Azoarcus olearius: one gene and its partner. The protein of the gene in region 2 interacts with the protein of the main gene of each other region in a pairwise test. Links are inferred from orthologs where the notes say so. Each region holds a gene or a part of one and is shown on either strand. Other genes may lie near its edges. The genes, in order: grxD and dqs_RS04350.

Region 1 (3,057 bases), 230 kb from region 2 along the record:
GGCGGACAGCACATCAACAAGACCGATTCCGCGGTCCGCATCACCCATCTCCCCACCGGTCTGGTCGTGGAGTGCCAGGACGACCGCTCCCAGCACCGCAACAAGGCGCAGGCCATGGCGGTGCTGGCTGCGCGACTGAACGATGCGCAGCTGCGCGCGCGTCAGAGTGCGGAGGCGGCCACCCGGCGCAGCCTGATCGGCAGTGGCGACCGTTCCGAGCGTATCCGCACCTACAACTTTCCCCAGGGGCGGGTCACCGACCACCGCATCAACCTCACCTTGTACAAGCTCGACGCGGTCATGCAGGGCGAACTCGACGAACTGCTCGCGGCCCTCGTGCTGGAGCATCAGGCCGAGCAGCTCGCGGCACTCGCCGAGGAGGGGCTGTGAGCCTGCCGCCGGATATCGCAGGCGCTTTGAGCTGGGCGCGCGAACGGATCGAGCAGGTCGATGCGCGCGTTCTGCTGCGATACGCGCTGGCATGCCCCGCGTCCCGCCTCGTCGCATGGCCGGAGCAACGCTTGAGTGCGGAGGAATGGGAGAACTTCTCCCGCCTGGTGGAGCGGCGGGTGGAAGGCGAGCCGGTCGCCTACCTCATCGGCGAACGCGAGTTCTACGGGCGCAGTTTTGCCGTGACGCCCGCTGTCCTGATCCCCCGCCCCGATACCGAGCTGCTGGTCGAGCTTGCGGTGGCGCATTTTTCCGCGCAGCAGCGCGTACGGGTCCTGGACCTTGGCACCGGCAGTGGCGCCCTCGCCATCACGCTGGCGCTCGAACTGGATGCCGCGGACGTGACCGCGCTGGACCGTTCTCGCGAGGCTTTATGGGTGGCGATGGCAAACGCGGCCCGGCTGGGCGCCAGCGTTTCCTTCGTGCAGAGCGACTGGTTCGACGCGCTGGGGGAAGAGCGCTTTCAGCTAATTGTCGCAAACCCCCCCTACATCGCGGCGGACGACGCTCATCTGGAAGAGGGCGATCTGAGATTCGAACCGCGTTCCGCGCTGGCTGCCGGCACGGCCGGGCTGGATGATCTGAGCGAGATTGCGGCCGGTGCCCCCGCGCATCTTGAGGCCGGCGGCTGGCTTTTCCTGGAGCACGGCTACGATCAGGCCATGTCGGTACGCGGTTTGCTTGCAGATGCCGGCTTCGCCGCCATTTCCTCCTGGAAGGATCTGGCAGGGATCGAGCGGGTTACCGGCGGGCGTTGGTTGGGGCGTGACTGACCGCGCCTGTCGCGTATTGACGCTTGCCCCGGGCAGGCGCTAGACTTTTCCGACTGTTTTACTCAACTTTTTCGAGAGTCATAAGCATGGACATCAAGGACGTCATCCGCGAGCAGGTCACCACCCACCCGGTTGCCCTGTACATGAAGGGTGTTCCGCAGGCCCCGGCCTGTGGCTTCTCCGCCACCGCGGTGCAAATCCTGAAGGCCAGCGGCGTGAAGGACTTCTTCTCGGTGAATGTGCTCGCCGACGACGCCGTTCGCCAGGGCATCAAGGAGTTCTCCAACTGGCCCACCATCCCCCAGCTCTATGTGAAGGGCGAGTTTGTGGGCGGCGCCGACATCATGCGTGAGATGTACCAGAGCGGTGAAATCCAGCAACTGCTGAAGGACGCAGGCGTTACCGCCTGATCCGACCGCGGCGCGGTGCACGCCGCGTCGTCAGGGGGTGGCAGGCGCCGTTCTGGCGCGCCACCCCATCCACGCCTTGCGGCCCAGGTGGCGCGCGAGCAGCAGGGGCGGCATTCTCAACCAGTGCGCCCGTATGTAGATCAGGCTGCGGGCCAGTCCGGCCCACCGGGCCTCCTCGCTTTCCACGGCCGGCGCGAGCGCGCGGTCGTAGGCCCAGTCCAACATCCGGCGCGAGCGGCGGTTCCGCAGCAGGCGTTCGATCCACTCCGACGGGACCGGGGTGGAGAGATGACGCGCAGCGAGGTGCAGCCCCAAGCCCACGCTTTCCTCCAGATCCAGTTCCGCAGCACGTTCGGCGAGCACGCGCCAGTCGTCGGCGGAGCCGCATTGCGCCCTAAGCAGGGCATCGATGTCGACGAGATCACGCAGGCCGTTGTGCAGTTCTCCCTCGTGCACCAGATGCGTGATGCTGTGCAGGACGAGATCCAGCGGCGACAGGGCCTTGATGCCCGGTACCTGGGTGTCCACCGCGCGTGCGATCAACTTGGCGGGGTCCGGGCGATGCCTCGACGTTAGCGGCAGGATCGTGTGGTGGACGTCCAGCATGGTGCCGCGACGAACATGCATGAGTGGCGGAATCTCATGCATCCATTCCCGGTAGTAGCGCTGATCGTAGGGGTCGGACTTGCCTGTCGTCCAGCCATGCACCATCAGCCGCAGCTCGGCCCGGCCCACCGCATCGCGCGGCACCAGGATGTCGATGTCGCCGAACAGACGGCCGCGCGCCGGCGGTTGGGCGGTCAGCACGTAGGCTGCGCCTTTCAACAGCACGACGGGGGTGCCGAGCGGCGCGAGCGCTCTTGCGATGCAGTGCGTCTCCCAGCGGACCGAGTCGGCCTGGCGCAAGCTGAGGTGCAGCGCCCCCCATAGATGGCGCGCAGGTGCTGGCGGGAGGTCGATGCCCGCATCGGTGAGCCGTGCCGCAAGCGTGCCAAGCAGGTTGGCGGCTCGGGCCGCGGCAAGCAGCGCCGTCCATTGCGGGGGCGTCAGCGAAGTCGCGTGCGACGGCTGTGCGAGAACATCGAGCAGCAGGCCGCAGGACCCGGCGGCAGTGGCGATCAGCGGCATAGTCGGTCGATCAGTTCCAGGCCTGCAGCGGTTGAGCCATAGCCGATCTGGAAGCAGCGTGCGCCGTCGAGCATGCCGCACAAGGCGTGGAAGCCCTGCTCCCCCATGCGTTCCTTGTTGAACGATTGCTCCGAAATCAGCGCAAAGGCTTCGGCGCGTGAGATTTCCTCGTGCCAGCCGTGTTCGTCATCGCGCTGGAAGCTCGGAAACACGATCCAGCGGCAGCGCGCGGTCTCTTCCGCGGCGAGGGCGGATTCCCGCGGTGGGGCGAGGTGAGAGAGCCGACCCTTGCGCGT
Region 2 (3,087 bases):
GGACTGGCAGCCGGTCAGGCGATCGACTGGCGTACGCCCGAAGGCAGCGCGATCCGTCTGCAGGTGCTGGAAGTGGTGTGGCAGCCCGAGGCGGCGGGCTGCCTGGCGCTGTGAAGGGCGACCGGCCGCGGGGCCGGTCGCAGGTTCAACTCAGCCGGCGGACGCTGGCGCCGAGCGCGGCGAGCTTTTCTTCGAGCCGCTCGTAGCCGCGGTCGAGGTGGTAGATCCGTTCGATCACCGTCTCGCCCTCGGCCACCAGGCCGGCAACGACCAGGCTGGCGGAAGCGCGCAGGTCGGTCGCCATCACCGTGGCGCCCTGCAAGCGCTCCACGCCGCGCACCACCGCGGTGTTGCCGTCGATGCGGATGTCCGCGCCGAGACGCTGCAGTTCCACCGCGTGCATGAAGCGGTTCTCGAAGATGGTCTCGCGGATCATCGCCGCCCCGTCGGCCACGCAGTTGAGCGCCATGAACTGCGCCTGCATGTCGGTGGGAAAGGCCGGATACGGCGCCGTGCGCAGGTTCACCGCCTGCGGGCGGCGCGGCGCCACAAGGCGGATCGCGTCGCGCTCGGAGACGACTTCGCAACCGGCATCCATCAGCTTGTCGATCACCGCATCCAGGTAGCACGACGAAGTGCCGGTGAGACGCACTTCACCGCCGGTTACGGCTGCAGCACAGAGATACGTTCCCGTTTCGATGCGATCCGGCATGATGCGGTGAGTGGCGCCGTGCAGCGCGTCGACGCCGCGGATGCGGATCACGTCGGTCCCGGCGCCGGAGATCTGGGCGCCCATGGCCACCAGACAGTTGGCCAGGTCGACGACCTCGGGCTCGCGCGCGGCATTTTCGATGACGGTTTCGCCCTGCGCCAGGCAGGCCGCCATCATCAGGTTCTCGGTGCCGGTCACGGTCACCATGTCGGTGAACAGCCGGGCCCCCTTGAGCCGCGGCACCTGGGCCTGCACGTAGCCGTGTTCGACACGCACCTCGGCGCCCATCGCCTGCAGGCCCTTGATGTGCTGGTCGACCGGGCGGGCACCGATCGCACAGCCGCCGGGCAGCGACACCCGCGCCTCGCCACAGCGCGCCACCAGCGGGCCGAGCACCAGGATCGACGCCCGCATGGTCTTGACCATCTCGTACGGGGCGACCGGATTGTCGAGCGCAGAAGCGTCGAGGGTCACGCGATCGTCTTCGCGCTCCACCTTGACGCCCATCTGACCCAGCAGCTTGAGCAGCGTGCCGATGTCGTTCAGGCGCGGCACGTTGGTGAACGTGACCGGTTCGCGCGTCAGCAGGGCGGCACACAGGATGGGCAGCGCCGCGTTCTTGGCGCCGGAAATGGCAACTTCGCCGGAAAGCCGGCGGCCGCCTTCAATCAACAACTTGTCCATGAAACCTCGAATGACGGGCCGGCGGCCGCCGGCCTTTTACAGGCCCAGCTCGCCGCGCACCGTTTCCCACTTGGCGGGCGTATAGGTCTGCAGCTGCAGGGCGTGGATCTCGTTGCCCATCAGCGTGCCCAGGGTGGCATACACCGCCTGGTGCTGGCGCACCGGCAGCTTGCCCTCGAAGGCCGCGCTGACCACGATGCCGGTGAAATGGGTGCCGTCGTCGCCTTCGATGGCGACGAATTCACAGGGCAGGCCCTGCTCGATGAGGCGTTTGACTTCGTTTGGGTCGAACATGATTTCCTCTCAGGGCACCCGCCCGCGCTCACCCACGCAGCTTGTAGCCGCGGGCGAGCATCGCGAGCGTCAGCGCCGCCAACAATACGAAACAGAGCCCGACCACCCCGAAGGACAACCAGGGCGACACGTCGGACTGACCGAAAAAGCCGTAACGGAAGCCGTCAATCATAAAGAAGAACGGGTTGACGTGTGACACATCCTGCCAGAGCGGCGGCAGCGAGTGGATCGAGTAGAACACGCCGGACAGCATCGTCAGCGGCATGATCAGGAAGTTCTGGAAGGCCGCGAGCTGGTCGAACTTCTCGGCCCAGATGCCGGCGATGACCCCGAGCGATCCCAGGATCGCCCCGCCCATCAGCGCGAAGGCCAGCACCCACAGCGGGTGCGCCACGTGCAGATCGACGAAGGGAATCGACACCAGCAGCACCCCGGTGCCGACGAACAGACCGCGCAGTACCGCGGCGATGACGTAGGCGGCATAGAACTCGCGGTAGGACAGCGGCGGCAGCAGCACAAAGATGATGTTGCCGGTGATTTTGCTCTGGATCAGCGACGACGAACTGTTGGCGAAGGCGTTCTGCAGCAGCGACATCATCACCAGGCCGGGCACCAGGAAGGCGGTATAGCCGATCTCGCCATACACGGTGACGTGGCGGTCCAGCACGTGGGAAAAGATCAGCAGGAACAGCACCGCGTTCAGCACTGGCGCCATCACGGTCTGGAAGCTCACCTTCCAGAAGCGCAGCACTTCCTTATACAGCAGCGTGCGAAAGCCGGTCAGCGGCGACACCGCTCCCGCCTGCACCTCGACATGGGGCTCAGGCATGGTGCATCACCTCCACGAACACGCGCTCCAGGTCGGGCTCGCCGAGTTGCAACTCGAGGATGCTGGCCTGGGCCTCGCGCAGGCGCGCCAGCAGTTGCTCGACATCGGCATAGGTTTCGAAACCGAACTCGATCCAGCCGCCTTCGCCCAGGATGCCGCCCAGGCCCACCGCCACCTCGGGGCGCTCCACCCGCACCCGCAGGTTGTGGGTGGCGAAACGCCGCAGCAGGTTGTCGGTGGTATCCAGCGCGACTACCTTTCCGGCCTTGAGCATGGCGATACGGCCGCACAGCGTCTCGGCCTCCTCCAGATAGTGGGTGGTCAGCACGATGGTGTGGCCGTCGCGATTGAGCTTGCGCACGAACTGCCACAGCCCCTGACGCAATTCGACGTCGACGCCGGCGGTGGGCTCGTCGAGCACGATCACCGGCGGACGATGGACCAGCGCCTGCGCCACCAGCACCCGCCGCTTCATGCCGCCCGACAGCGCGCGCATATTGGCCTCCGCCTTGGGCAACAGGTCGAGGCTGGCGAGAATCTCGTCGATCCAGGCGTCGTTGTTGCGGAT

Evidence for each region.
Region 1: the proteins of dqs_RS04350 (region 2) and grxD interact in binary tests that used the Escherichia coli proteins (3 or more experiments, as listed by UniProt). The link is inferred for Azoarcus olearius from one-to-one orthologs.

What each region holds. Positions count from the first base shown.
Region 1 is NZ_CP016210.1:1,137,000-1,140,056, forward strand. Bases 229-2,971 are described here. They hold grxD (Grx4 family monothiol glutaredoxin), read left to right. Parts: upstream 229-1,309; coding sequence 1,310-1,633; downstream 1,634-2,971. Other genes in these bases: prfA (peptide chain release factor 1), read left to right, coding at 229-390; prmC (peptide chain release factor N(5)-glutamine methyltransferase), read left to right, coding at 387-1,223; dqs_RS05340 (nucleotidyltransferase domain-containing protein), read right to left, coding at 1,664-2,761; dqs_RS05345 (HprK-related kinase A), read right to left, coding at 2,752-2,971. Outside these bases: more of prfA, read left to right, coding at 1-228; more of dqs_RS05345, read right to left, coding at 2,972-3,057. UniProt on the Escherichia coli protein: Monothiol glutaredoxin involved in the biogenesis of iron-sulfur clusters.
Region 2 is NZ_CP016210.1:908,479-911,565, reverse strand. The notes cover bases 62-2,834. They hold dqs_RS04350 (BolA family protein), read right to left. Parts: upstream 1,691-2,834; coding sequence 1,433-1,690; downstream 62-1,432. Other genes in these bases: dqs_RS04340 (ABC transporter ATP-binding protein), read right to left, coding at 2,512-2,834; dqs_RS04345 (ABC transporter permease), read right to left, coding at 1,719-2,519; murA (UDP-N-acetylglucosamine 1-carboxyvinyltransferase), read right to left, coding at 146-1,396; rnk (nucleoside diphosphate kinase regulator), read left to right, coding at 62-114. Outside these bases: more of rnk, read left to right, coding at 1-61; more of dqs_RS04340, read right to left, coding at 2,835-3,087. UniProt on the Escherichia coli protein: Involved in cell resistance against acid stress.